4 regions of the [Ruminococcus] lactaris ATCC 29176 genome follow, and region 3 is predicted to be linked to each of the others. Evidence: predicted binding sites of a transcription regulator. Region 3 holds the regulator's gene; each other region holds the start of a gene.
What was found. The regulator HrcA, encoded in region 3, represses chaperone genes, less so after heat shock. The targets are predictions, from matches to a motif close to TGTTAGCACTCNNNNNNNNNGAGTGCTAACA.
Positions count from the first base shown of each region.

Region 1: the regulator HrcA is predicted to act here: its motif matches at 2,251-2,281, upstream of NQ541_RS08830 (co-chaperone GroES).
Region 2: the regulator HrcA is predicted to act here: its motif matches at 5,039-5,069, upstream of clpB (ATP-dependent chaperone ClpB).
Region 4: the regulator HrcA is predicted to act here: its motif matches at 3,333-3,363, upstream of NQ541_RS08750 (glycoside hydrolase domain-containing protein).

Region 1 is NZ_CP102292.1:1,888,663-1,896,436, forward strand. Features, by position in the region: gene groL (chaperonin GroEL) at 195-1,820, opposite strand; gene NQ541_RS08830 (co-chaperone GroES) at 1,941-2,225, opposite strand; gene NQ541_RS08835 (hypothetical protein) at 2,461-2,787, opposite strand; gene codY (GTP-sensing pleiotropic transcriptional regulator CodY) at 2,803-3,585, opposite strand; gene topA (type I DNA topoisomerase) at 3,680-5,764, opposite strand; gene dprA (DNA-processing protein DprA) at 5,803-6,903, opposite strand; gene NQ541_RS08855 (YifB family Mg chelatase-like AAA ATPase) at 7,053-7,774, opposite strand, start outside.
Region 2 is NZ_CP102292.1:2,096,240-2,104,013, reverse strand. Features, by position in the region: gene NQ541_RS09860 (cation transporter) at 174-392, shown strand; gene NQ541_RS09855 (heavy metal translocating P-type ATPase) at 420-2,306, shown strand; tRNA gene NQ541_RS09850 (tRNA-Gly) at 2,694-2,764, shown strand; gene NQ541_RS09845 (DMT family transporter) at 2,953-3,846, shown strand; gene NQ541_RS09840 (TVP38/TMEM64 family protein) at 3,864-4,514, shown strand; partial or broken gene NQ541_RS13245 (LysR family transcriptional regulator) at 4,539-4,801, opposite strand; gene NQ541_RS13240 (hypothetical protein) at 4,829-5,014, shown strand; gene clpB (ATP-dependent chaperone ClpB) at 5,172-7,760, shown strand.
Region 3 is NZ_CP102292.1:882,521-890,294, forward strand. Features, by position in the region: gene lepA (translation elongation factor 4) at 1-42, shown strand, start outside; gene hemW (radical SAM family heme chaperone HemW) at 75-1,247, shown strand; gene hrcA (heat-inducible transcriptional repressor HrcA) at 2,130-3,179, shown strand; gene grpE (nucleotide exchange factor GrpE) at 3,207-3,872, shown strand; gene dnaK (molecular chaperone DnaK) at 3,920-5,782, shown strand; gene dnaJ (molecular chaperone DnaJ) at 5,907-7,097, shown strand; gene NQ541_RS13110 (hypothetical protein) at 7,217-7,399, shown strand; gene NQ541_RS04105 (glycogen debranching protein) at 7,411-7,774, opposite strand, start outside.
Region 4 is NZ_CP102292.1:1,864,079-1,871,852, reverse strand. Features, by position in the region: gene gltB (glutamate synthase large subunit) at 1-1,747, shown strand, start outside; gene NQ541_RS08755 (glutamate synthase subunit beta) at 1,761-3,260, shown strand; gene NQ541_RS08750 (glycoside hydrolase domain-containing protein) at 3,394-5,904, shown strand; gene NQ541_RS08745 (ABC transporter ATP-binding protein/permease) at 6,165-7,774, shown strand, end outside.

The sequences.
Region 1 (7,774 bases), 1.0 Mb from region 3:
CAAGAACTTTAAAACTTCGACAAAGTCAATCCTGTTGATTTATGTTAAATAGTATTATTAACTTCTGCTTATAACTGCCTCCGAAAAGCACTTTTTATTCCGAAAGTACTTGTATAATAAAAAAGTGCGGAAACGTCTGCACATTTCCGCACCCCATTTTCTTTTCCGGTTCTCAACAGGATGATGAACACTGCTTACATCATACCCATTCCGCCTGCACCGCCAGCCGGCATAGCAGGAGCATCTTCTTTGATCGTTGCCACAACTGACTCTGTTGTCAGCAGAGTAGATGCAACACTTGTTGCGTTCTGAAGAGCACTTCTTGTTACCTTTGCAGGATCAAGGATTCCCTTCTCAACCATATTGACATACTTCTCATTATAAGCATCAAATCCTGTGCCAGGCTCAGACTCTCTTACTTTATTTACAATAACTGCACCCTCAAGTCCCGCATTCTTTGCAATCTGATACAGTGGAGCTTCCAGAGCTTTCAGGATGATGTTCGCACCTGTCTTCTCATCGCCTTCAAGTTCATCAGCAAACTTCTTAACTTCTTTGGAAGCGTGAATGTACGCTGAACCGCCTCCACCGATAATTCCTTCTTCTACTGCTGCTCTTGTGGCATTCAGTGCGTCCTCCATACGGAGCTTTGCTTCTTTCATCTCAGTCTCTGTTGCTGCACCGACACGGATCACTGCAACTCCGCCTGCCAGTTTTGCAAGTCTTTCCTGAAGTTTTTCTTTATCAAATTCAGAAGTTGTCTCTTCAAGAGCTTTCTTGATCTGTGCAACACGGTCTTCGATTGCATTCTTATCTCCACAACCATCAACGATTACTGTATTCTCTTTCTGTACTTTTACAGATTTTGCACGGCCAAGCTGATCCATTGTCGTCTCTTTCAGGTCAAATCCAAGCTCTTCTGAGATCACCTGTCCGCCTGTCAGGATAGCGATATCCTGCAGCATTTCTTTTCTTCTGTCGCCATATCCCGGAGCTTTTACAGCTACTACGTTGAATGTTCCACGCAGTTTGTTCACGATCAGGGTTGTAAGAGCTTCACCTTCGATATCCTCAGCGATGATAAGAAGTCTTGCTCCTGACTGTACAACCTGCTCCAGAAGTGGAAGGATCTCCTGGATATTGGAAATCTTCTTATCTGTGATCAGGATATATGGATCATCAAGAACTGCTTCCATCTTCTCCATATCGGTTGCCATATAAGCTGAAATATATCCACGGTCAAACTGCATACCTTCTACAAGATCCAGTTCTGTCTGCATAGTCTTGGACTCCTCGATCGTAATCACACCATCGTTGGATACTTTTTCCATCGCATCTGCTACCATCTGTCCAACTGCATCATCTCCTGAAGATACGGCTGCAACTCTTGCGATCTGCTCTTTTCCGTTTACCTTGCTGCTCATCTCACGGATGGCTTCTACTGCTTTATCTGTTGCCTTCTTCATTCCCTTTCTTAAAACAATCGGGTTTGCTCCGGCCTCCAGGTTCTTCATTCCCTCATGGACCATTGCCTGTGCCAGTACCGTAGCTGTTGTAGTACCATCTCCGGCAACATCATTGGTCTTGGATGCAACCTCTCTGATCAACTGTGCTCCCATATTCTCAAATCCATCTTCCAGCTCGATCTCTTTTGCGATCGTAACACCGTCATTGGTGATCAGTGGTGCTCCGAAAGATTTATCAAGGACAACATTTCTTCCTTTTGGTCCTAACGTAACTTTTACTGTATCTGCCAACTGGTTTACACCTTTTTCAAGTGCTGCTCTGGCTTCTGAGCCATATTTAATTTCCTTTGCCATCTCACTGCATCTCCTTTTCATTCTTTTCGATCTATCATCTATCTCTGCTTCTCTGATCTGTTCCTGTTCTTCAGATCTGCCCGCCATTCTTCTCAGGATTTCTCCGGCTCTGAATGTACTTTACTCAACGATTGCAAGAATATCATTCTGCTTAACGATGATATATTCCTCGCCATCCAGCTCAACATCTGTTCCGGCATACTTGGAATAAATAACTTTATCTCCGACCTTTACCTGCATTACAACTTCTTTTCCATCAATATTACCGCCAGGTCCTACAGCGATAACTTCTGCCTCCTGCGGCTTCTCTTTCGCCTGTCCCGGTAATACGATACCGGACTTTGTAGTCTCTTCTGCTTCTAACTGCTTTAAAACGATCTTGTCACCTAATGGTACTAATTTCATTGTAATTCCTCCTTGATATTCAGCTTATTAGCACTCTTTTCACTTGAGTGCTAACCCATGAATATAAAATAGCACTCCACTTCCCATTTGTCAACCTAGTTTAGATTTTTTTTAGATTCCTTCCTGTATCGTACCTGCACGAATGCAGCCTGCCGGGTTTATGCAACCAGAAAAGAGCCACAGGTTCTTTCCTGTAGCTCTTCTTTACGTTCTTTTATGCCTTTTATGGGGTTTCTTATATGTGTCTCGTTGCCCGGCGGTCTTCGTAGATATTATAAAATCCATTCTCAATGCGGAACTTTAAGAGATTGATTCCCTCTGACCGGTATCTCTCTTTTACGACACCGGAACAGCACAGAAGTTCCGTCTTCGTGGAAATATAACACCGGTACTTTGCATCCAGCAGAATCGCTGTCAGTTCATCCTCTTTCAATTCAAGATAAATGTATTCGTCCTCGATATCATACTTATATACCCGGCAGGCTCGTGTTGTGTCGTCAAAAATTCCATCCGCAGATATCACTTTTTCCATTTGCAGATCAACAGGATTTCCCTCATACATAGCTGTCTTTCCTTCCTAATACATCCGCTCTTTCTCAATCCGTTCCAGTTCTGTAAATACATAATCGTTCAGTACTTTGATGTAAGTTCCTTTCATACCGGAAGACCGGGACTCGATCACACCCGCACTTTCAAACTTACGCAGTGCATTCACGATCACGGAACGGGTAATTCCTACACGGTCAGCCACTTTGCTTGCAACCAGAATCCCCTCTGTTCCGTTCAGCTCTTTAAAAATATGGATGATCGCTTCCAGTTCTGAAAATGAAAGGGTACTGATCGCAGCCTGGACAACATGCTCTTTTCTCGTCTCTTCAGCACTTTCTTCATTCACTGAACGAAGCATCTCAAGTCCGACAACCGCAGTGCCATACTCGCTGAGAATAATATCATCAATGGAATAGGTAGCATCCTGCTTATAAATAAATAATGTACCAAGTCTTTCTCCCGCAATATCAATCGGTGTAATGATCGCCTGACATCCCTCTACTGCATCAGCAGAAAATCCCAGAGTCTCAAGATTTACATTTTCCTTGGTAGACAGGACGCTTAAAAGACGCTCATTGAGCATACTGTCAATATGCGATCCGACTGCCTCGGTGATCAGTTCATGAATCTCTCTGACATGATCACACTTGCTGACTCCCAGAATCTTTCCTTTCTTACTGACAACCAGTACATTGGAGTCAAGAATCTCCGTCAGGACGGCACAGATATCATTAAACACTACTTTGCTGGAATTATTATTATGCAAAAGTTTATTAATCTTTCTGGTCTTATCCAATAATTGTACGCTCATTGTCTCCTCCACAATTCTAAGTTGTATATACAAATGCAAAAAATTTTGTAAGCAAGTCTATATTATCATACAATTCTGAAAACATCAATGTAATTTACGCATGATCCTGCTCTTTTTTCAGACTTGTTACATAACCACACTGCTCATCTGCACATACAAGCTTATTTCCCTTTTCAACCATATATCCACCACACTGTGGACACTTTTCTTTCGACGGCTTCTGCCATGACATAAATTCACATTCCGGATTATTCTCACAGCCGTAATATCTTCTTCCCTTTTTCGTCTTGCGGATCACGACATCTTTTCCGCATATCGGACATGGTACTCCGATTTTTTCCAGATACGGCTTCGTATTTCTGCATTCCGGGAATCCCGGGCAGGCAAGGAATTTTCCATGCGGTCCATACTTGATGACCATATTTCGTCCACATTCCTCACAGACTACATCAGTCACCTCATCCTCGATCTTCACACTCTCCAGCTCTTTTTCTGCTTTCTGCACAGCTTCGTCCAGATCCGGGTAGAAATTACGGATGACTTCTTTCCACGGTACTTTTCCCTCTTCAACCATATCCAGAAGCCCTTCCATATTTGCTGTGAAATGCACATCCACAATACTAGGGAAAGACTGTTTCATCATATTATTGACAACTTCCCCGATCTCGGTCATGTAGAGATTTTTTCCCTCTTTTGTCACATAGCGTCTTCCCAGAATCAGAGAGATCGTCGGAGCATAAGTACTAGGTCGTCCAATCCCCAGTTCTTCCAGTGTCTTTACAAGACTTGCCTCCGTATAATGTGCCGGCGGCTGGGTAAAATGCTGCTTTGGCTCAAACTCTTCTCTTGTCAGTACTGAATCCATACTCAGATTTCCGACAAGAACATTGCTCTCCTCTTTCTCTTCCTCTGCTTCTGTATAGACGCAGCGGAATCCGTCAAAAGCTACTTTTGAAGTTGCAACGGTAAAGCAATAACCTGCTGCCCCGATCTTAACCGCCGTTGTCTCATAACGTGCCGGCTGCATACGGCTTGCCGTAAAACGTTTCCATATCAGTTGATACAGACGGAACTGATCTCTCGTAAGAGACTCTTTTATTGCCGCCGGTGTCCTGGAAATATCAGTCGGACGGATTGCTTCATGGGCATCCTGGATCTTCTTTCCATCATTTTTGATCTGATTTCCTGCAGCCACATATTCCGCTCCGTAAACCGAACCGATATATCCTCTTGCTGCAGCATCTGCCTCATCCGAAATACGTGTCGAATCCGTACGCAGATAGGTAATGATACCTACGGTTCCACTGCCCTTGATATCCACACCTTCGTATAATTGCTGTGCAATACGCATCGTCTTCTGCGTTCCAAAATTCAGAGCCTTTGCTGCCTCCTGCTGCAAGGTACTGGTCGTAAACGGTAACGGTGCCTTGCGGATCCGCTCACTCTTTTTAATATCCGTAATCTGAAACTCTGCATTTTCCAGAGCTTTCAGAATCTCATCCATTTCCTTTTTAGAATGAATCGTCATTTTTTCTTTCTCAGTTCCGTAGAACTTTGCCGTCAGTGGACGTCTTTCGCCTTTTACCTTAAGAACTGCCTCCAGCGACCAGTATTCTTCAGGAATAAATGCATCGATCTCTGCTTCACGGTCTGCAATAATGCGAAGTGTCACTGACTGGACTCTTCCTGCACTCAGACCTCTTTTCACTTTCGCCCAGAGCAGCGGACTGATCTTATATCCCACCATACGGTCCAGCTCTCTTCTTGCCTGCTGGGCATCTACCAGGTTCATATCAATATCTCTTGGATTTTTCAATGATGCCTTTACTGCATTTTTCGTAATCTCGTTAAATGTGATACGCCGCATCTTCTTTTCGTCCAGCTTCAATGCTGTGGCAAGATGCCACGAAATAGCTTCTCCCTCACGGTCAGGGTCGGTTGCAAGAAAGACTTTATCTGACTTTTTTGCTTCTTTTCTGAGCGTTGCAAGGATATCTCCTTTCCCACGGATTGTAATATATTTTGGTTCGTAGTCATTGTCTACGTCAATTCCAAGCTGACTTTTCGGAAGATCCCTTACATGTCCCTGAGAAGCCGTCACGGTATAATTACTTCCAAGGAATTTCTTAATTGTCTTTACCTTTGCAGGAGACTCCACGATTACAAGATAATGTGCCATAAATCTACTTCCTCCATCCGGCAGAAGTATTCTTTCTTCTACCTTCTGATATAATAATTCTTTGAAACTTCTTTTATATATCCCTGTAACTCCAAAGATACCAGAACACGCATCAGTTTCCTGATTTCCAGTCCTGTCTCCAGCACTAAATGTTCCACATTCTTTGGATACAGACCGACACAACTATACACCAATTCATCTTCACTTTCAAGCGTTTTTTTATTTTTATCAGGTTTTATCTCCGTCTTTCTGCACAAATTATCCGGCATAATTCCCCATTCATTCAGCAGGTTTTCGGCTGACAGGAGTACACCGGCCCCCTGTTGGATCAGCCGGTTACAGCCGGTACTGAGCGGACTGTCTACCGGTCCGGGCAGAGCATAAACCTCCTTCCCCTGTTCCAGTGCCAGGTCGGCTGTGATGAGTGAACCACTCCGTTCTCTTGCCTCCATGATAAGGATCACATCAGACAGACCGCTGATGATCCGGTTCCTGAGCGGGAAATTGACAGCCAGCGGCGGCGTACCGGGTGGAAATTCAGACAAGATCCCACCTCCCTGCTCCAGAATATCCATATACAGACCAATATGTTCTCTCGGGTAACAGATATCCACACCACAGCCCAGAACTGCAAACGTTTTCCCCTTCTCCATCAACGCACCACGATGGCCCATTCCATCAATTCCTCTTGCCAGTCCGCTGATGACATCGACTCCTGCCTGTGCCAGCTTTCTTCCATATTCTACTGCATATTTTTCTCCGTAAGCGGTGCAGTTCCTCGCTCCTATGATCGCTGCCTTCTCAGTATCTTTTCCCGGAAGTTTTCCTTTCACGAATAATGCAAATGGAAAGTCCGCAAGCTGAAGTAATTTTGGGGGATATTTTTCTGAATAATACGGGATTATACGGATTCCTTTTTTCTTCATTTCCTCGCAGATTTTCTCCGGATCTTTCCTCTTTTGTGCCTGCCGGATTTCCTGACCGTCCTTTTCTGTCAGAAAAGGGAATTTTTTCAACTGCGTTTCTTCTATATAATATGCATTTCTGCACGATTTCAGAGCTTCATGAAGCAAATATTTTTTTCTTGCACCAAGTCCCCGTATCCCTGCAAACCATACCTCATATTTTTCCTGTCCCATATCCCTGCTCCTTTCTTTTGTTCTTTTTTATTGTTCTTTTTTATTTTTCTTTTTTATTGTTCTTTTTATTGTTCTTTCTGATTTCTTTCTATTTTCTTTCTCGTTCCATTCCACTTTCCACACAGGTTCTCTTCCCTTTTCTCTGCCTTCTATCTGCCCCAGTATTTTTTGTCAACCATGCGATATCCTAAAGCTTCACTCAGATGTTCCTCGCTGATTTTTTCCCTGCCATCCAGATCTGCGATCGTTCTTGCAACCCGCAGAATCCGGTGATAGGATCTTGCCGTCAGGCTGAACCGTTCAAATGCCTGACGCATCATAGCTTCTTCTTTGGTTCCCAATGCACAGTATTTTTTCAGCAGCTCCCCCTCAAGCTGTGTATTTCTTCTGATCTTCTTCCCTTCATACCGCTCTTTCTGAAGATTTCTCACCCTGCAGACCCGCATCCTGATCTCCGCTGATGCTTCTCCTTTTTTCTGTTCTGTCAGATTCTCATAATCAACTCTCCCTGCCTCCACACACAGATCGATCCGGTCTAAAAAGGGCTGGCTGATCTTTCCGAGATAAGCCTGGATCTGTGCAGGCGTACAGGTACATCGTTCCAGATTCGGATAGCACCCGCACGGACAGGGATTCATTGCCGCCACCAGCATAAAATCTGCCGGAAAGGTATATGTGCCATAATTTCTTGTAATACGAATGCAATGCTGCTCCAACGGCTGTCTCAGCACCTCAAGGACACCTTTTTTAAATTCAGGGAGTTCATCTAAAAAGAGGACACCCTGATGTGCCAGACTGATCTCCCCGGGTCTTGGAATCATCCCTCCTCCGATCAGTGCCGCCCTTGTTGCTGTATGATGCACGTTTCTGA
Region 2 (7,774 bases), 1.2 Mb from region 3:
CGCGTCCGCTTCGCCATAAAGAGGTCTTTTGCTTTACAAGCGTATCATTCCAACAAATACAAATTTCCCTCTTGACATTTCCCTCCTGATTTGTATAATGAAGATATAACAATTAAACAAATATTTAATTGATACCCCTAAAAGATATTCTGATTGAAAAAGGAGACGGAACTATGAAAAAGACTTACAAAATCGAAGTAGACTGTGCAAATTGTGCAAATAAAATGGAAGAAGCTGCAAAGAAGACTGCAGGTGTCAAGACTGCAACAGTTAATTTTATGACTCAGAAAATGATCGTGGAGTTTGAGGAAGAACAGGATGTAAAGGCAGTTATGAAAGATGTCCTCAAAAACTGCAAAAAAGTAGAAGATGATTGCGAGATTTATCTGTAAGAGGCAGAATAAAAGGAGTGAAGGTTTATGACGAAGAAGCAGAAAAAGATGCTGATCCGTATTATCATTGCAGCAGTACTGCTGATCGCACTGAATTTTATACCGGTAAAGGGAATTTTGCGGATGATTCTTTTCCTGATCCCATACCTGGTTATCGGTTATGATATTCTGAAAAAAGCAGGAAAAGGAATCCTTAACCGACAGGTATTTGACGAGAACTTTCTGATGGCAGTTGCTACAATAGGAGCGATCGCCATTGCAATTTATGACCGATCGGGAAATTTCAACGAGGCGGTAGCCGTTATGCTGTTCTATCAGATCGGGGAATTATTCCAGAGTTATGCAGTTGGAAAGAGCCGGAGAAATATCAGTGAACTGATGGATATCCGTCCGGATTATGCAAACATAGAGCAGGATGGAAAGTTGGAAAGGGTAGATCCGGATGAAGTAGAAATCGGCACAGTGATCGTTGTTCAGCCGGGAGAGAAAGTTCCGATTGATGGAATAGTTATAGAGGGAACTTCAACATTGAATACAAGTGCTTTGACCGGAGAAAGTCTTCCGCGTGAGACAAAAGTGGGAGATGAGATCATCAGTGGATGTATCAATATGACCGGAGTGCTGAAGATACGGACAATAAAAGAATTTGGAGAGTCTACTGTTTCTAAGATTTTGGAACTGGTAGAAAATTCAACTTCAAGAAAATCCAGATCCGAGGACTTTATTTCAAAGTTTGCAAAATATTATACCCCGGCAGTGTGCTATGGGGCATTGGCACTGGCAATCCTTCCTCCGTTAGTCCGTATGCTGGCGATGGGAGCAGCCCCGCAGTGGGATATGTGGATTTATCGTGCGTTGACATTCCTTGTAATCAGTTGCCCGTGTGCATTGGTCATCAGTATTCCGCTGAGTTTCTTTGCCGGAATCGGTGGAGCGAGTCACGAAGGTGTGCTGGTGAAGGGATCAAATTATCTTGAGGCAATGTCTCAGACAAAATATGTTGTATTTGACAAGACCGGTACACTGACCAAAGGCGTATTTGAGGTAAATGGTGTTCATCATAGTGAAATGGAAGAAGAGAAGCTTCTGGAATATGCGGCACTGGCAGAGAGTGCATCCTCTCATCCGATCAGCAGGAGCATCCAGCGTGCTTATGGAAAAGAGATCGACAGGACGAGAGTATCCGAAATTGAGGAGATCAGCGGAAATGGTGTGACCGCAAAGGTGGATGGAAAGCTTGTTGCTGCAGGAAATGATAAACTGATGAAGCGGCTTGGAATCACTCCGATTGCGTGCCACAGTGCAGGAACGATCATCCATATTGCGATTGACGGAAAATATATGGGGCATATTCTCATTTCTGATGTGGAGAAACCGACATCCAAAGAGGCAATCAGAGCATTGAAATCTGCCGGAATCGAGAAGACAGTAATGCTGACTGGTGATGCGAAGCGTGTAGCAGACCAGGTAGCAGAAAAGCTGGGACTGGATGAGGTTTACAGTGAACTTCTTCCGTCTGACAAGGTAGCCCAGGTGGAAAGACTGCTGGCTGAAAAACCGGAAAAGGCGAAGCTGGCATTTGTGGGAGATGGAATCAATGATGCTCCGGTGCTTGGCAGGGCTGATATCGGAATTGCCATGGGAGCCATGGGTTCAGATGCAGCGATTGAGGCGGCAGATGTTGTCCTGATGGATGATGATCCACTGAAGATTGTAAAAGCAATCAAAATTTCAAAGAAATGTATCCGCATTGTCTATCAGAATATCATCTTTGCATTGACGATCAAGGCAATCTGTCTGATCCTCGGTGCAATCGGTATTGCGAATATGTGGGTTGCAATCTTTGCGGACGTAGGTGTTATGGTGATTGCAGTTTTGAATGCAATCCGGGCGTTGTATGTAAAAAATCTGTAGAAATGATTCTGTTGGTGTATTCTATGAGATGTTGTAGAACCTGGGGACAGACAACAGACAGGAAGAAGGCAGGATGGAAATTCTGCAGCAGCCCTTTCAGAAAATGTGGTCATGATTTTGGGGATAGTTCTTTTCCTGTTGCCAATTTTGTGGGAACAGGGAAAAAGATTTTACGAAGGAAAAGTGAAAAAAGAGCAGCCTGTGAATAAGCAGTAAAATGGCAGACAGTTCCTGTGCCGAAAAAGCAGAGGCTGGTACGAAACCGGCTTTTGGTAGAGAACTGTCTGCCTACCTATAGAATGATTAAAAATTGCAAAAATCGAAAAAAATAAAATTAGCACTTGCAATTTTTGAAAAGTATGGTAATATATTATTTGTGTTTGACACGCGGGTGTAGTTCAATGGTAGAACACCAGCCTTCCAAGCTGGATACGTGGGTTCGATTCCCATCACCCGCTTATTTTTATACCTTTGAAAGTCTTCGGTTATGTAACGGAAGACTTTTGAAGGTTTTTTCTTTTATTCAGAGCATATATTATGATGTAGGATTGTGGGAGTGCGTAGCACGGAGCAATCCGTAGGCATCAAAGTCGGGGGCTTTTGACCCCGACATCTATATTATAGGAAAAGGCGGGGGAAATTGCAGATGACAGACGAAAGAAAAAAAGTAACAGGGCATATACTGGCATGTGGAACGCAGATCATGTGGGGAGCAACTTTTGTATCGACAAAAGTATTGTTGAAATATTTCCTTCCTGTGGAAATCCTGTTCACAAGAGCGGTACTTGCATTTTTGGCATTGTGGGTTTTCTTCCCGCACCGTCTAAAAGTTGCAGATAAGAAGAGAGAACTGGGATTTGCGGCTGCAGGTTTCTTTGGGATTGTGATGTATTTCATGATGGAAAATACTGCATTAACGATGACTTATGCATCCAATGTAGGAATTATTGTTGCATGTGCACCGTTTTTTGTTGCGGTTATGGTTGGAATTTTCTTTAAAAGTGAACGACCGGGAAGAAACTTTTTTATAGGATTTGTGATCGCCATAACCGGAATTATTCTGATCAGCCTGAACGGGCAGAAAAGCCTGAATTTAAATCCGGCAGGTGATTTCCTCGCTTTTCTTGCAATGATTTCCTGGGGATTGTATTCTGCGACTGTTAAAAAGATTGAAGAGTGGAATTATCCAACGGCTGCGGTAACAAGAAGAATTTACTTTTATGGAATTATTTTTCTGATTCCGGTGCTTATTTTGCAGCATGCGATGTGGGATATGGACGCATTGAAACGACCGGAAGTAATCTCCAATTTTCTGTTCCTCGGTGTCGGTGCAAGTGCTGTTGGATTTTTCCTCTGGAATTTATCAACAAAATGGATCGGAGTCGTCAAGACCAGTGTATATATCTATGTTTCCCCTGTCGTGACGGTAGTATTATCAATGTTTGTATTGGATGAGAAAATGACCGTCGCATCCGTTTCAGGTTCGATCTTGATACTGATTGGACTGATTATTTCGCAGAAAAGAAAAAAAATTAATTAGAAAGCGAGGAAACCGGAATGAAAAAATGGCAGAAGACCGGATTACTGATCGTGTGGTGTATCATTATTGCAGGATGCTTTTATTTTAGAAAAGAACTGACAACTGAGCAGATCCTGAACCATACACCCGGAAATTTATTGGCAGCATTCTTTATGATGATGGGACTGTTTGCTGTAAAAAGCGTCAGTGTCGTTATTTATTCCGGTCTGCTTTTTGCGGTAAGCGGAATGATCTTTCCAATGAAATTTGCCATTGCCGTGAATTTCTGCGGTGCTGCCATCATGGTTACACTTCCCTGGCTCATAGGGAAAAAAGGTGGCGGTACGATGGTCAGTTCGATTATGAAGAAGTATCCGAAGACGGAGAAGTTAAAAGAGATCTGTACAGGAAATGGGTTCATACTGACATTTCTTCTTCGGGTGATCGGAAAAATACCGAGTGATGTCCTGAGCCTGTATCTTGGGGCAATTGGAATTGATTATAAAGTCTATTTTGCCGGAAGTATGCTGGGACTTCTGCCTCATTTATTTACATTCCCGATCATGGGAATGAATATTCAGAATATTCATTCAACGGAATTTCGGATCTCTGTAGGAATTGAGGCCATCTATATGGCATGTTCAGCCGGGTTTTACTGGATTTATTCAAAGAAAAGAAAAAGAAAGTAATAAAAATAAAAAGCAGCAGAAAAGAAATCCCAGTCCGTGAAGAGCCATCACTCCGGCATTTGTGCCGAGATTGCTGGTAAATATAATGTCCAGTTTATCAAAATCATTGCCAAACCAGTTGGCTAATTCACTTTGGATTGTGGTACGTTCCGGGAGAATCAGCGGAAGACCGAGCAGATCCTTTTTTGTGAAAGAGGATCATCTGCCTTCATAGTAACAACCCAGTGGTCGCTGCCCTGAATGCGTAGATAGTCTAATCCCTCTGTGCTGACAGGCTCATTATGAAGTCCAGGAAAATGTGCTTTATAAAAAATATGATGTTGGGGTCAAAAGCCCCCAACAATGATGCCAACGGATTGTTTCGTGCTACGCACTCCCACAATCCTACCCGCTATTCGCATATCGTGGTGCTTACGCCCCACTTTTATGCTCATATCGGGGCGGGTCTCAAGGTCATTCTACCACCAGTGTGCAAGCACACGTGGTTTCAGACCTTTTGACCCTGACATCAAAAATTTTTGAAAAATTAGCACTCAACTCTTTACAGTGCTAACAATACGTGCTATATTTCTACTAGAACACGAAAGAAAGACTCCGCAGATCATCTGAAAGAAGAGTTTCGTGGAGAAAGCTTGTGGTTCAAAGGAGGGAAAGACTATGAATATTAATAAATTTACGCAGAATTCTTTGCAGGCTGTTCAGAACTGTGAGAAGATTGCCGCAGATAATGGCAATCAGGAACTGGCACAGGAGCATCTGCTGTATGCATTGCTTACGCAGGATGACAGCCTGATTTTAAAATTACTTGAAAAAATGAGTATCCAGAGTCAGCTCTTCGTAAATCGTGTAGAGCAGGCGATTGGGAAAAGACCAAAGGTTCAGGGAGGCAAGGCTTATGTCGGCCAGGATCTGAATAATGTTCTGATTCATGCTGAAGATGAGGCAAAGCAGATGGGGGATGAATATATTTCCGTTGAGCATCTGTTCCTTGCCATGATGAAATATGCAAGTCGTGAGATGAAAGAATTATTCCGGGAATTTGGTATCAGCCGGGAAGGATTCCTGCACGCTCTTTCTACTGTCCGGGGAAATCAGAGAGTCACCAGTGATAACCCGGAGGCAACTTATGATACTTTAAATAAATATGGTCAGGATCTGGTGGACAGGGCAAGAGAGCAGAAACTGGATCCGGTGATTGGACGAGATGAAGAGATCCGCAATGTGATCCGGATCCTTTCAAGAAAAACGAAGAATAATCCGGTGCTGATCGGTGAACCCGGTGTAGGTAAGACGGCAGTTGTAGAAGGACTTGCCCAGCGGATCGTCAGCGGAGATGTACCGGAAGGACTGAAGGACAAGACAATCTTCTCATTGGATATGGGAGCATTGGTCGCAGGTGCAAAGTACCGGGGAGAATTTGAAGAGCGTCTGAAAGCCGTTCTTGAGGAAGTAAAAAATAGTGATGGAAAGATTATCCTTTTCATTGACGAGCTGCATACGATTGTTGGTGCCGGTAAGACAGATGGTGCTATGGATGCAGGAAATATGTTAAAGCCGATGCTGGCAAGAGGAGAGCTGCACTGTATCGGAGCAACGACACTGGATGAATATCGGAAATATATTGAAAAGGATGCGGCACTGGAACGTCGTTTTCAGCCGGTTCTCGTAGATGAGCCGACCGTGGAAGATGCCATTTCAATCTTAAGAGGATTGAAAGAAAGGTATGAAGTTTTCCATGGAGTAAAGATTACCGACAGTGCATTGGTAGCTGCAGTTACACTATCCAACCGTTATATTTCAGACCGTTTCCTGCCGGATAAGGCAATCGATCTTGTGGATGAAGCGTGTGCATTGATCAAGACAGAACTTGATTCCATGCCGACAGAATTGGATGAACTGCGTCGGCGTGTAATGCAGATGGAAATTGAAGAGTCTGCATTGAAAAAAGAAGAAGACCGTCTGAGTAAAGAACGGCTGGAGCATCTGCAGGAAGAGCTGGCAGAACTGAAAGAGCAGTATGCAGGTAAGAAAGTCCAGTGGGAGAATGAAAAGAAATCGGTTGAGCATGTTCAGAAGATCCGTGAGGAGATCGAGCAGGTCAATAAGGAAATTCAGAAAGCACAGAGAGAATATGATCTGAATAAGGCAGCAGAACTGCAATATGGAAAACTCCCACAATTGCAGAAGCAGTTGGAAGAAGAGGAAGAACGGGTGAAAGCCAAAGATCTTTCCCTGGTGCATGAAGCGGTGACAGATGAAGAAATCGGACGAATCGTTTCAAGATGGACGGGGATTCCGGTAGCAAAATTAAATGAAAGTGAGAGAAATAAGACGCTCCATCTTGCAGATGAACTGCATAAGCGTGTGGTTGGTCAGGACGAAGGCGTAGAACTTGTAACGGAGGCAATCATCCGTTCCAAAGCCGGAATCAAAGATCCGAGTAAGCCAATCGGTTCATTCCTGTTCCTTGGTCCGACCGGAGTCGGTAAGACGGAACTTGCAAAAGCACTTGCTCAGAGTCTGTTCGACGATGAGAATAATATGGTCCGTATTGACATGAGTGAGTATATGGAGAAATATTCCGTGTCCAGACTGATCGGAGCTCCTCCGGGATATGTCGGATATGATGAAGGCGGACAGTTGACAGAAGCAGTCAGAAGAAAACCGTATTCGGTTGTTCTTTTTGATGAGATCGAGAAAGCCCACCCGGATGTCTTTAATGTGCTGTTACAGGTACTTGATGACGGACGAATCACAGATTCTCAGGGACGCACGGTCGATTTCAAGAATACGATCCTGATCATGACCTCCAATATCGGAGCAAATTATCTGTTGGAGGGCATCAAAGAAGACGGATCTATTGACGAACAGTGTCAGAAAATGACAATGAATGACCTGAAAGCTCATTTCAGACCGGAATTTCTGAACCGGTTGGATGAGATCATTATGTTCAAGCCACTGACGAAGACCAATATCCGCTCGATTATTGATCTGCTGGTCAAAGATGTAAACCGTCGGCTGGAAGAAAAAGAACTTCAGATCGAACTGACAGAAGCTGCAAAAGATTTTGTAGTGGAAGGCGGATACGATCCGATGTATGGTGCAAGACCACTGAAGCGGTATCTGCAGAAAAATGTGGAGACGCTTGCAGCAAGACTGATCCTTGCAGGAAATGTCGGTCGGGGTGATACAATTCTGATCGATGTCAGAGATGGAAAACTGGAGGCTGTGGTAAAGCAGGGATAAGCTGGACGGCATAA
Region 3 (7,774 bases):
CAGAGTGCATTTATGAGTGTCCTGAAGCTGGACGATAACTAAAAAAAGTATTGATCTGAAGTTTATATGAATTTATGAATAATATGAAAAAAAGAGATTTGGAACTGTATCTTCACATTCCTTTCTGTGTAAAAAAATGCAACTACTGTGATTTTTTCTCAGCAGCAGGAAGCAGAGAAGAGCAGGAAGCATATGTGCAGGCAATGATACAGGAAATACGCGGTTATAAAGACAGTCTTCACTCTTATGAGGTGAAGACTGTCTTTCTCGGAGGAGGAACACCATCCCTTCTGTCAGAAAGGCAGGCAGAAGAGCTTTTTCAAAGTCTGTATGATAGTTTTACAATTCAGAAAGATGCTGAGATCACGATGGAAGTGAATCCTGGTACAGTGAACCTGGAAAAGCTGAAGCAGTATAAAGCAGCAGGTGTGAACCGTCTAAGTCTTGGGTTACAGTCAGCCCGGAATGAAGAACTGCAAAGACTGGGAAGAATACACACGTATGAAGATTTCCTTGCTACGTGGAACTTTACAGAAAAGGCAGGATTTGAGAACCGGAATATTGATCTGATGTCGGAACTTCCGGGACAGACGATGGAGTCATGGGAAGATACGCTGGAAAAAGTGATCGCTCTTGAACCGGAGCATATATCGGCATACAGTCTGATCCTGGAAGAGGGAACAAGATTTTATCATTGGTATCAGGAAGGAAAGTTTGATTCCGGTGAATGGAAACTCCCGTCGGAGGAAGAAGAATATCGGATGGGGGAATGGACAATAGAACGGCTTGCAAAGGCGGGAATGGAACGTTATGAAATTTCAAATTATGCAAGAACAGGACAGGAATGCAGGCATAACCTGGGGTACTGGGACAGAGTGGAGTATCTTGGGATTGGTGCAGGTGCATCCTCTCTTCTCAGAAACAGAAGGTTTTCACATATAAGGAACAGAAAGACTTATATAGAAGCAATCCATGAAAAACAACCCATTGAAACAGAGGAAGAACTTTTGTCAGAAGAGTCTCAGATGGAAGAATTTATGTATCTGGGCTTACGGAAAGTGAATGGAATTTCAAAAGAAAAATTTGAGCGAACCTTTCAGAAACCGATCAGTGAAGTATATGGAACTGTCATAGAACACTTCCAGGCAGAACATTTATTAGAATGTAAGGGAGATCGCATTTTTCTGTCTCGCAGAGGGATGGATGTAAGTAATTACGTGCTGGCGGAGTTTTTGCTGGGAGAATAAATTTGTATTTGTTGGGGTGATACGCTTGGAAAGCAGAAAACTTCTATATGGCAGAGCGGACGCGGAAAGCAGGATATTCCTTCGCGGTGCAGGCCCGCTTTACCTCAGCCCGTTGACCGTTTGTAACTCGAAAGTGGAAATCTTCGTGCAAAGGCACTCGATTTACTTTCTCTAACAAACGCTGCAAAGTGTCTTCGGAACGCTCCTGCTAATGCACCTGCTCAGGAACACCCTGCTTTCCGCTGGTAGTCACAGCAAGAAGTTTTTTTCTGACTCCACAGCGTAGTCACTCAACAATACAAATTTCAAAAGGATAGAAAAAGCCGGATGGCTATTGACTAAGATATTCGATCGTAAATATTAGACAGTAGATATTGTATTTACTATTTGACTAATCATTTATCTTAGTTGATAGCCTTCCGGCTCTTTATTTCTTATTGAAATTTCGTATTTGTTGAAAGAAAATATCCTGATGCGAGGAAAGCTTTCTGACTTGAAACGCCCAATATCCACACTTGTTGTTGCGTGAGCAGTGCATTGACAGGGAGCGTTCCGAAGACACTTTGCCCAACTTGTTAAGGAACGTAAACAGGAGTGCCTCTGCACGAATGTTTCCACGTTCCTGTTACAAGTTGTCAACGGGCTGAGGTAAAGCGGGTCCTGCACTGCGATGCAACAACAAGTGTGGATATGGACGCATTTCTGTCAGAAACACTTCCTGCTGTCGCGATATTTTCACCCCAACAAATACAAATTTTTAAGAATCACTGTTGACAAACGGAAAATGAGGTGCTATCTTATTACCTGTAAGGTGTTAGCACTCAAAAGCAGGGAGTGCTAATAAGCCGAAAGAAAGAGAGTCAGAGAACGGGAGGAAGAGTGATGGCAATGGATGAAGCATTGACAGAAAGAAAACTTACTATATTAAAAGCTATCATTCAGAATTATCTGGAGACCGGTGAACCGGTTGGTTCAAGAACTCTTTCAAAGTACACTGACCTGAAGCTCAGTTCAGCTACGATTCGCAATGAGATGGCGGATCTTGAGGATCTTGGATATATTTTCCAGCCACATACTTCTGCAGGAAGGATACCGTCGGATAAAGGCTATCGGTTCTATGTGGATCTGCTGATGGAGAAAAAAGAACAGGAGATCAGTGAACGTGAGGATGCTCTTCTTGAGAAGACTGACAAAGTAGAAAAAGTATTGCAGCAGGCAGCAAAAGTTCTTGCCTCCAATACCAATTATGCAACGATGGTTTCGACTCCGGTCAACAGTCGCAATACTTTGAAGTTCATTCAGCTTTCCCAGGTGGATGAAGAGCAGATCGTAGCGGTGATCGTACTCGGTGGAAATGTAATTAAGAATAAAATTATTGAAGTAGGCGAAACCTTAAGTAATGAGAACCTGTTGAAGCTGAATATGCTTCTGAATACAACACTGAACGGACTGTCGATCGATCAGATCACATTGGGACTGATCGCCAGGTTAAAAGAGCAGGCAGGAATCCACAGTGAAGTGATCGGACACGTTCTGGATGCAGTTGCCGAGATTATTCATGTAGATAATGATATGGAGATCTATACAAGTGGTGCGACAAATATTTTCAAGTATCCGGAGTTGAGTGATAAGCAGAGTGCACAGGAGATCATCAGTGCTTTTGAAGAAAAGCAGCAGTTGGCAGATCTGGTCACAGAGACGCTTGCCAGTGAGGAAAATCACGGGATTCAGGTTTATATCGGAGATGAAGCTCCGGTGAAGACGATGAAAGACTGCAGCGTGGTAACAGCCACATATGAACTTGGAGAAGGCATGAAGGGAACGATTGGAATTATCGGTCCGAAAAGAATGGATTATGAACATGTCATGAAGACGCTGAAGACCCTGCAAAGTGAGTTGGATGCGATTTATAATAAAGAACCAAAAGGATAGAAAGGTAGAAAGCTGGTGACAGAGAACATGAGCAAAGAAGATATGGTGAAAGAGGCTGTAGAAGAGGCGAAAGCAAAAGCTGAAGCAGAAGAAACCAATGCTACAACGGCAGAGGCAGAGGAAGCTGCTGAAGCAGAAGCAAAGGAAGATGCCGAAGATACAGCAGAAGCCGGAGAAGAAACCGGATCTGAAGAGGATCAGGGAGAAGAAAAATCCGGTGAGAAAAAAAAGTTCTTCGGAAAGAAAAATAAGAAGGACAAAAAAGACGAGAAGATCGAAGAGTTAAATGATCGTATCACTCGTCAGATGGCAGAGTTTGATAACTTCCGCAAGAGATCAGAAAAGGAAAAGTCCCAGATGTATGAGATCGGTGCGAAAGATATCATAGAAAAAATTCTTCCGGTCGTTGACAATTTTGAACGTGGATTAGATTCCATACCGGAAGAGGAAAAAGGTTCTCCGTTCGCAGAAGGAATGGAGAAGATCTACAAGCAGCTTATGACGACACTGGATTCACTTGGAGTGAAACCGATCAAAGCTGTTGGTCAGGAGTTTAATCCTGATTTCCACAATGCAGTCATGCATGTGGAGGATGAAGAATTCGGCGAAAATGTTGTTGCTGAAGAATTTCAGAAAGGCTACATGTACCGTGAGAGTGTTGTAAGGCACAGTATGGTAAAGGTAGCAAATTAATTTGAGTTTTATCAAAACCAGAGAATAAATAGAGGAGGAAATTTATCATGGGAAAAATCATTGGTATTGACCTTGGTACAACAAACAGTTGCGTAGCTGTTATGGAAGGTGGACAGCCTACAGTTATCGCAAATACAGAAGGTGCAAGAACAACACCGTCTGTTGTAGCATTTACAAAGACAGGAGAGCGTCTCGTAGGAGAACCTGCAAAACGTCAGGCAGTTACGAACGCTGCAAGAACGATCTCTTCCATTAAGAGAGAGATGGGTACAGATTATAAAGTAGATATTGATGGAAAGAAGTATTCTCCACAGGAGATTTCAGCAATGATCCTTCAGAAATTGAAAGCGGATGCAGAAGGATATCTTGGAGAGAAAGTAACAGAAGCTGTTATCACAGTTCCGGCTTACTTCAACGATGCTCAGCGTCAGGCTACAAAAGATGCCGGTAAGATTGCAGGACTTGATGTAAAGCGTATCATCAACGAGCCTACAGCAGCAGCTCTTGCTTATGGTCTTGACAACGAGAAAGAGCAGAAGATCATGGTATACGACCTTGGTGGTGGTACATTCGATGTATCTGTTATCGAAATCGGTGACGGAGTTATCGAGGTTCTTTCAACAGCAGGTAACAACAGACTTGGTGGAGATGACTTCGACCAGAAGATCACAGATTATATGCTGGCAGACTTCAAGGCAAAAGAGGGTGTAGATCTTTCAACAGATAAGATGGCTCTTCAGAGATTAAGAGAAGCAGCAGAGAAAGCTAAAAAAGAACTTTCAAGTGCAACGACAACCAATATCAACCTTCCGTTCATCACAGCAACAGCTGAAGGACCGAAGCATTTCGACATGAACCTTACAAGAGCTAAATTTGATGAACTGACAAGAGATCTTGTAGAGAAGACACAGGAGCCGGTAAGACGTGCACTTTCTGATGCAGGTATCACAGCTTCCGAGCTTGGTCAGGTACTTCTTGTTGGTGGATCAACACGTATCCCGGCAGTTCAGGAAGAAGTGAAGAGACTGACAGGCAAAGAGCCAAGCAAATCTCTGAACCCGGATGAGTGTGTAGCACTTGGTGCTTCCGTACAGGGAGGTAAACTTGCAGGAGATGCAGGTGCAGGCGATATCCTTCTTCTTGATGTAACTCCACTGTCACTGTCTATCGAGACAATGGGTGGTGTGGCTACAAGACTGATCGAGAGAAATACAACAATTCCGACAAAGAAGAGCCAGATCTTCTCTACGGCAGCAGATAACCAGACAGCTGTAGATATCAACGTAGTACAGGGTGAGAGACAGTTCGCCAAGGATAATAAATCACTCGGACAGTTCAGACTGGATGGAATCCCGCCGGCTCCACGTGGAGTACCGCAGATTGAAGTTACATTCGATATTGATGCAAACGGTATTGTAAATGTATCTGCGAAGGATCTTGGAACAGGTAAAGAGCAGCATATTACGATCACAGCAGGTTCTAATATGTCTGATGACGATATCGATAAAGCTGTGAAAGAAGCAGCAGAGTTCGAGGCTCAGGATAAGAAACGTAAAGAAGCAATTGATACAAGAAATGAAGCCGATGCTATGGTATTCCAGACAGAAAAAGCAATTCAGGATGTCGGAGATAAACTGGATGCAGCAGATAAGGCAGCCGTAGAAGCTGACGTACAGGCATTGAAAGATATCCTTGCAAAATCTGCACCGGAAGAGACATCTGAGGCTCAGGTTGCAGAGATCAAAGCTGCAAAAGAGAAATTGATGGAAAGTGCTCAGAAGTTATTTACAAAGATGTATGAGCAGAATGCAGCAGCAGGAGCACAGGCTGGTCCTACACCGGGAGCAGGTCCGGCACCGGAAAGTTCTGCAAATGATGATGTAGTAGACGGAGATTACAAAGAGGTTTAATCTGATTCATGTAATCTGAAAGATTTACATCAGAAAAGTATGAAGAATAAAGGATTCTACGAAGCTGTAGGAATATAGCTTCGTAGAATTTCTTGAGGTTATAGAAAGGTAAAGTAGTTGTATTATGGCAGAGGCAAAAAGAGATTATTATGAAGTACTCGGCGTAAGTAAGGATGCCGATGATGCTACAATAAAAAAAGCATATCGTCAGCTTGCAAAGAAGTACCATCCGGATATGAATCCGGGAGATAAAGAAGCTGAGAAAAAGTTCAAAGAGGCTTCTGAAGCCTATGCCGTTCTGAGTGACGCTGACAAACGTCGTCAGTATGATCAGTTCGGCCACGCGGCATTTGAGGGAGGTGCCGGAGGTGCAGGTGGATTTGGCGGCGGATTTAATGGAGCTGATTTTGGAGACATTTTCGGAGATATCTTTGGAGATCTGTTCGGAGGTCCCAGAAGAGGCGGAACAAGTAATGGCCCGATGAAAGGTGCCAATATCAGAAAAAGTGTCCGCATTACGTTTGAAGAGGCAGTACATGGATGTGAAAAAGAGCTGGAGCTGGTTCTGAAAGATCCATGTGAAGACTGTCATGGTACAGGTGCAAAGCCGGGAACTTCTCCCGAGACTTGTCCAAAGTGTGGTGGAAAGGGTCAGATTGTTTATACATCCCAGTCTTTCTTTGGTACTGTACAGAATGTGCAGACCTGTCCGACCTGTGGCGGTTCAGGAAAAGTTGTAAAAGAAAAGTGTCCGAAATGTGCAGGAACCGGATATACCGCAAGTAAGAAGAAGATCAAAGTTACTATTCCAGCAGGAATTGATAACGGACAGAGTATCCGTATTCGCGAAAAAGGCGAGCCGGGAGTTAATGGCGGTCCGAGAGGAGATCTGCTTGTTGAGGTAAATGTATCCAGACATCCGGTATTCCAGCGTGTAGATATGAATATCCTCTCTACAGTTTCAATATCCTTTGCGATCGCAGCACTTGGTGGAGAGATCAAGATCCCGACAGTAGATGGAGATGTAGTCTGCACGATCAAGCCGGGAACAAAAACCGGAACAAAGGTACGTTTAACCGGAAAAGGTGTTCCGTCATTGAGAAATTCACAGGTCAGAGGAGATCATCTGGTTACAGTAGTGATCCAGACACCGGATCATCTGAGTGCAGAAGCAAAAGAAGCTCTCAGAAGATTTGATGAGTTGACAGGAAATACACTGAAACGCAGTGAAAATACAGAAACCGCAGAGGACAAAAAGTCAAAGAAGAAGTCTTTCAAAGAAAAAGTGAAAGAAGTTTTTGAAGATAAAGAATAAAAAGTCCTGAATAGTGAGTTAAGGTTTCAGGCAGAAAGAATGGCAGAGGAAAAGCAATTTTCCCTGCCATTCTTTGAAATTATTTAAGTGGAATCCCGAATAGATACTATATTTAATTGATGTTGGGGTCAAAAGCCCCCAACAATGATGCCAACGGATTGTTTCGTGCTACGCACTCCCACAATCCTACCCGCTATTCGCATATCATGGTGCTTACGCCCCACTTTTATGCTCATATCGGGGCGGGTCTCAAGGTCATTCTACCACCAGTGTGCAAGCACACGTGGTTTCAGACCTTTTGACCCTGACATCTTTAATTTCTTTCCCCCACAAATACAATAACAGACCGTTCTCCAAGCAGAACGGAGGAACCGGCAGCAGGTATTTCAGAATCCGTGAATGTCTGCTGTTTTTTGTCTCCTGTATTGACGGCAATCTTCCAGGTATAGCCGTCCGGGAGCTGAGGCAGAGTCAGAGCAGCGGAACACCAGTGTGTATTCACGGCAAGGAAGACCAGATCTTCTTTGTGCAAAGAGTCATCATAACCTGAAAAGAGAACGCAGGCAGTGTGACTGCTTTCCGGCAGGTCAGGTTTCCATGGAGTGAGACCATGAAGACTCATGGACGGAAAACCGAGATAACTAGGCTCAAGGTCTTTGCGGATACAGGCATGAGCT
Region 4 (7,774 bases), 980 kb from region 3:
GACATCAAGATATCTTGTCAGTGCAAAAGAGATCCAGATCAAGATGGCACAGGGAGCAAAACCAGGAGAAGGTGGACATCTTCCGGGAGGAAAGGTATATCCGTGGATCGCAAAGACCCGTCATTCAACACCGGGAGTCAGTCTGATCTCACCACCACCGCACCATGATATCTACTCCATCGAAGACCTGGCACAGTTGATCTATGACTGTAAGAATGCAAATAAAAATGCAAGGATTTCAGTGAAGCTTGTATCAGAGGCAGGAGTCGGTACTGTGGCAGCCGGTGTTGCGAAAGCTGGTGCAGGAGTCATCCTGATCTCAGGTTATGACGGAGGAACCGGAGCTGCTCCGAGAAGCTCCATTCAGAATGCAGGACTTCCGTGGGAACTCGGACTTGCCGAGACGCATCAGACACTGATCCAGAATGGGCTGCGTGAGCGTGTCCGCATTGAGACAGACGGCAAGCTGATGAGCGGCCGTGATGTGGCGATCGCAGCAATGCTGGGAGCAGAAGAGTTCGGATTTGCCACAGCTCCGCTTGTAACGATGGGCTGTGTGATGATGAGAGTCTGCAACCTGGATACGTGTCCGGTGGGAGTTGCTACGCAGAACCCGGAACTGAGAAAGAGATTTACAGGAAAGCCGGAGTATGTAGTCAACTTCATGCGGTTTATTGCAGAAGAACTGAGAGAATATATGGCAAAGCTGGGTGTCCGCACAGTAGACGAACTGGTTGGACGTACCGATCTTTTGAAAGTGAAGGATGTACCGACTTCCCGTCGTGCGGCTATGCTGGATCTGAGCAGCGTGCTGTATAACCCATATGCAAAAGAAAAGAAAGGCATGATCTTCAATCCAAAGAAAGTTTACGATTTTGAACTTGGTAAGACCCTGGATGAAAAAGTGCTTGTAAAGCAGCTTCTTCCGGCACTTGAGCGGGGAGAAAAGAGAGGACTTGAAGTCGATGTCACGAATACAGACCGTGCATTCGGAACAATCTTCGGATCAGAGATCACGAGAAGATATCCTGAAGGACTGGAAGAAGACAGCTTCGTGATCCAGTGTAAAGGAGCAGGCGGTCAGAGCTTTGGTGCATTTATTCCGAAGGGACTGACTCTTGAACTGACCGGAGACAGCAACGATTATTTCGGAAAAGGTCTTTCCGGTGGTAAACTGGTCGTATGCCAGCCGAAGGGCGTGAAGTTCAAATCAGATGAGAATATCATCATCGGTAACGTTGCTTTATATGGAGCTACCAGTGGTAAAGTATTTGTCGGTGGTGTGGCAGGAGAAAGATTTGCAGTAAGAAACTCAGGAGTCAGAGCAGTGGTAGAAGGTGTCGGCGATCACGGCTGCGAGTACATGACCGGAGGATGTGTCGTTGTACTGGGACAGGTTGGAAAGAACTTTGCAGCAGGAATGAGCGGCGGTATTGCTTATGTTCTTGACCTTGACAGCAGACTTTATCAGAAAGTCAACAAAGCGATGGTCAACATCGAGCGTGTGACCGATAAGTATGATGTGCAGGAACTCAAAGGCATGATCCAGGAGCATGTAGCCTATACAAATTCAGAGGTCGGAAAGAAGATCCTTGATAACTTTAAAGAGTATCTTCCGAAGTTCAAGAAGATCATACCGGAAGATTATGAGAAAATGATGTCAACGATCATTCAGATGGAAGAAAAAGGTCTGAGCAGAGAAAAAGCAAAGATCGAGGCATTTAACCTGATTAAGAACGGAAGATAGGAGGCGTAGGAAGATGGGAAAACCGACAGGATTTATGGATTATAAAAGACAGGATAAAATAGCGGAGACACCACTTGAGAGAATACAGCATTTTAACGAGTTCCATACGCCGTTATCAAAGGAAGAACAGGAACTTCAGGGAGCACGCTGTATGGCGTGCGGAGTTCCATTCTGTCAGTCAGGAAAATTACTGGCAGGGATGGCAAGCGGATGTCCGCTCCACAATTTAGTACCGGAATGGAATGATCTGATTTATAACGGAAACTGGAAAGAAGCCTATCTGCGTCTGAAGAAGACAAATAATTTCCCGGAGTTCACCTCCCGTGTATGTCCGGCACTGTGTGAGAATGCCTGCACCTGTGGACTGAACCAGGAGGCAGTGGCATCAAAGAGCAATGAATATGCCATCATTGAAAATGCTTATGAGATGGGTTATGCCAAGGCAAATCCACCGAAAGTAAGAACCGGAAAGAAAGTTGCAGTGATCGGATCCGGTCCGTCCGGACTTGCTGCCGCAGATCTTCTGAATCAGAGAGGACATCAGGTGACGGTATTTGAACGGGAAGACAAGCCGGGCGGTCTGCTGCGGTATGGTATTCCGAATATGAAGCTGGAAAAGCAGATCATTGACCGCAAGATCGAGATCATGAAAGAGGAAGGAATTGAGTTTCGGACCGGATGTGATGTAGGAAAAGAAATCAAGCCGTCAGAGATCCTGAAAAATTATGACCGGGTTGTACTTGCATGTGGTGCATCCAATCCAAGAGATATCAAAGTACCGGGGCGGGATGCAGAAGGAATTTACTTTGCGGTAGATTTTCTGAAATCAACGACAAAAGCCTTATGGGCAAATGATATGCAGTTAAAGGATGGCACATATATTTCTGCAAAAGGAAAGAAGGTCATGGTCATCGGTGGTGGAGATACAGGAAATGACTGTGTTGGAACTTCCATCCGTCATGGAGCAAAAAGTGTGGTTCAGTTGGAAATGATGCCCAAGGCACCGGATCAGAGAGCTGCATCCAATCCATGGCCGGAATGGCCGAGAGTCTGCAAGACCGATTATGGCCAGCAGGAGGCAATCGCAGTTTTTGGTGCAGATCCGCGTGTGTATACCACAACGGTCAAAGAATTTATCAAGGATAAGAAAGGAAAGCTGTGTAAGGCTGTTCTTGTGAAACTTGAGAGTAAAAAAGACGAAAAGACCGGACGCATGAGAATGGAAGAAATTCCGGGAAGTGAATATACAGTGGCGGTGGATCTGGTTCTGATCGCAGCAGGATTCCTTGGAAGCCAGGATTATGTGACAAAAGCATTTGGTGTGGAAATCAATGAACGCACGAATGTAAAAACAGAGCCGGGCAGATATGCGACGAATGTAAAAAATGTGTTTACAGCAGGGGATATGCACCGGGGACAGTCACTTGTTGTGTGGGCGATCCGCGAGGGCCGCGAAGTTGCAAGAGAAATTGATGAAAGCCTGATGGGTTATACAAACCTGAATATACAGTAGGAAATTCCTCTGAAAAATATAACAGGAATCTTCTCTGAAAAAGATATCCGTAGAGAAATCTATGGGTATCTTTTTTCTTCCTGTGATATAATGAGCGTTAACAGATGAAAATAATTGATAGCAGGAGAGAACCATGGGAATCAGTCAGTATACATTTATAAAAAAAGAACGGAGAGCCGAGTGGGACAGAATACCGGAGCAGCATCGGCAGGAGGAGAGACTGCTTTTATGGCAGGGAGACCGTGGAAATGCAGCGGCGGAAGTGATCCTGGACGAAAAGGCAGAAGACCTGGAACTGATCGCAGATCCGGTGATGAATGAAAAAGGAAATTTGTCTGAAGGGATAGAGGTAAGAGCAGAATTTCAAAAATGGATCAGCACGTATACGGGAAGTAACTGGATCCCGGAGCCGAGGTCGTACCGTCTGCCGGAAGCACCGAAGGGAGACAAAAGCTATAGTGCGGATGTGATCTATGGTTCACAGATGGAGCGTGAAAAGCTGTTGGAGAAGAACGGAAGAATCATCCAGCCGATCTGGATCACGGTGTCAACGACTCAGGATGCAAAACCGGGGCTTTACAGTACAAAAATCCGGGTGAGAACAGAACAAGGTGGGGAGCAGAGCCTGAAGTTAAAGATCCGGGTGCTGGATCTTAAGCTGGACCAGGACAATGAGTATTATCTGAATCTGTGGCAGTATCCTTATGCCAGTGCGGCATATTATCAGGTTGAACCTTTTGGCAGGGAGCATCTTCAGATCATGAAACGGCAGATGCGGCCTTATATGGAGGCTGGTGGAAAAATCGGAACAGCTTCGATCGTGGAAGAACCGTGGTATCATCAGACATGGTGTGACTATCCGTCCATGGTCAGATGGAAAAGAGAAAATGGAAAATGGCAGTTTGAATACGGAGAGTTTGACCGGTGGACTGGGTTTTTGCTGAAAGAAGTAAAGGTGTCCTATATAGAGTGTTATTCTGTTGTTCCCTGGGGGAATGTGTTGCGATACAGGGAAGATGGAAAAGAAATAGAGAAGCAGGCAGAACCCGGAAGTGAGTTCTGGACTGAGGCGTGGAGTGCATTTTTACAGAGTTTTGTACAACATCTGGAAGAAAAAGGATGGTTTGACCGGATGATACTGGCGATGGATGAACGCCCGAAAGAAGAGATGGAGGCAGCTCTGAACCTGATCGCAACTTTCCCGGACAGGCACGGAAATTCCCTGAAAGTGGGCGGTGCGGTGGTGCATTATAATAAAGAAATGTGGGACAGACTATTTACGGTGACACCCCATCTGTCTGCACTGGCAAATGAGGAGATCCCGCAGGAGTTGTTCAGGGAGATTGTCCGCAGGCGGAGGCAGGAAGGAAAGCTGACAAGCATTTACAGTATGATCCATGATTATCCGGGCATCTTTTCCATGAGTGATCCGGGTGAAGCTGCATGGACAATCTGGTATATCGAGTCATGTGGTGCGGATGGATTTCTGAAATGGGCATATGATGCCTGGTGTAAAGATCCTCTGGAGGAAAATGTCCACTGCTATTTTGAAGCAGGGGATATGTTCTTGGTGTATCCCGGAGAAAGGCGGGAAAAAGAGCCGGATGTGCGGGTTTCACCGAGGTTCAGGATGCTGGAAGAAGCCATCCATGATGTAAGGAAACTGTGTCAGATGAAGAAAGTACCGGAATATGAAAAGAAGGCAGAACAGCTTTTGGACAGTGTCAGATGCTTTTATGGAAAAGGAAAAAGCAACGGAGTCGGAACAGCCGGATTTATGGAGGCAGATGAGCAGATAAAAAGAGAACTGGCAGAAGAAGTGGAACGGCTGCATCGGGCAGTCGGTATACTGTCCTGCCGGTATGCAGTGGATGAAGAACAACTGATGGAAAGGATCAGGCTGCCGAAAGAGGGAAGAGATGTGGTACGGATTCTGAAGATGACGGAGCAGGAATACCACAGATGGAAAGAATTATTTTATAAAAAAGAAGAAAAATTTTTTGAAATGCTTGCAGGAGAACAGGAAAAAGAAGGACTTCTTCTTTCTTTATATGTCCGTTTTGCAACGGATCTGTATAAAGAGTATGTAGAAAAAGAAATACCGGATGAAGTGTATGATGCGACATTTTCAGATTTTACAATCTGGTATCGGCATTGTGTAAAAGAAAGAAAAAAGATCGGACTTTGCGAGGAGCAGTGGCTGAAACTTCATTTGAAAATGAAATTATTCCGGCTTGGAAGACTTCAGTTTGAGCCGGATGAGGGGCAGAAAGTGATCCATGTCCATGTACCGGAAGGAGAATCTCTGAGCCGTGAAGGATGTGAAGCATCTTTTGCATGGGCGGACCGTTTTTTTGGTTCTTCCTATAAACTGTATGACTGCGAATCCTGGCTGCTTTCTCCGGCACTGAAAGAGCTGCTGGAGAAAGAAAGCGGAATCCTTCAGTTTCAGAATTGCTTTGAAATTCAGTCTGTGAATCTGGAAAACCGTCAGGCAGAGGAAAGGGTTTTTGGAAGAATACTGGAAGATCCGGAGGCATATCCTGAGAACACCAGTCTGCAAAAAGCATTGAAAAACTATTTGTCAGAAGGGAAAAAACCGGGAGTCGGATATGGGTGTCGGATAAGAAAAAAGATCTTTTGACCAAAAAATTAGATGTCGGGGTCAAAAGCCCCCGACTATGATACCTGCGGATTGTTACGCACTACGTGCCCCCACAATCCTACCCAACATTCGCATATCGTGGTGCTTACGCCCTACTTTTATGCTCATATTGGGGCAGGTCACAAGGTCATTCTACCACTGGTGTGCGAGCACACGTGGTGTCAGACCTTTTGCCCCTGGTATCAAAAATTAAAATATAGTATGATAAAAGACAATGCAAATAAAAGGAGCAGATGCCTATGTTACAGATAAAGAATGTCTGCAAAGAATACAGAACAGGGGGACTGGTGCAGAAAGCCCTGGATGATGTGAGCCTGAATTTAAGGGATAATGAATTTGTTGCCATTCTGGGTCCCAGTGGTTCCGGTAAGACAACCCTGCTTAATATCATTGGTGGGCTGGACCGGTATGACAGTGGAGATCTGATCATTAACGGGATTTCAACCCAAAAATATAAAGACAGAGACTGGGATTCCTATAGAAACCATACCATCGGATTCGTTTTTCAGAGTTATAATCTGATCCCGCATCAGAGTGTGCTGGCAAATGTAGAACTGGCACTGACAATCTCGGGAATCGGAAAGAGTGAACGAAGAAGACGTGCAACAGAAGCACTGGAAAAGGTGGGGCTTGGAAAGCAGCTCCATAAAAGACCAAGTCAGATGTCGGGCGGTCAGATGCAGAGAGTGGCGATCGCAAGGGCATTGGTCAATGATCCTGACATTTTACTGGCAGATGAGCCGACCGGAGCGTTGGACAGCGATACCAGTGTGCAGGTCATGGATCTGCTTCAGGAGGTGGCAAAAGACCGTCTGGTTGTGATGGTCACGCACAACCCGGAACTGGCAGAACAGTATGCCACCAGGATCGTGACCCTGCGTGACGGGAAGATCCGTTCCGATACGGATCCATATGAAGTGGATGAAACGCAGGCAGAACCACCGAAGCATAAAAATATGGGAAAGTCGTCGATGTCATTTCTGACGGCACTGGCACTGAGTTTTAATAATCTGAAGACCAAAAAAGCAAGGACACTTCTGACTGCTTTTGCAGGTTCCATCGGAATCATCGGGATTGCACTGATTCTTTCTCTGTCCAATGGAGTCAATGAATACATTCAGAATGTGGAAGAAGAGACTCTGTCAGAGTATCCTTTACAGATTCAGAGTACCGGATTTGATATCACTTCCATGATGGTCGGAAATGCATCTGAGATGGCAGCCGATGATGAAAAGGATACGGCAGACAATGAGGATGGAAAAGTCAAAGTCATGCAACTGGTAACCAATATGTTTTCGACGATGGATTCCAATGACCTGAAATCTTTAAAAGAATATCTTGATGAAGGAAAAAGCGGAATTGAAAAGTATACGAATGCCGTGGAATATTCCTATAGTGTAACGCCTCAGATCTTTAAAGAGGAGAAGGATGGTGTCCGTCAGGTACATCCGGATCAGTCTTTTTCTTCTCTGGGACTTGGATCATCGAGCAGTTCCAACAGTATCATGTCATCTATGATGAGTACGGATGTATTTTTTGAGATGCCTGAAACCAGAAGTCTCTACGAAAGTCAGTATGATGTGAAAGCAGGAAAATGGCCGGAAAAATATAATGAGTGTGTCCTGGTGCTTTCTTCTAATGGAAGTATCAGTGATTTTGTAGCATATACGCTGGGACTGAGAGATCCGCTGGAGCTGGATGAGATGATCCGGCAGTTTATGAATGAAGAGACGATTGATGTACCATCCGATTTTCAGGATTACAGTTACGATCAGATCGTGGGAACGACGTTTAAACTGGTGAACAGTTCTGACTTTTATGAATATGACAGTCAGTATAAGGTCTGGAA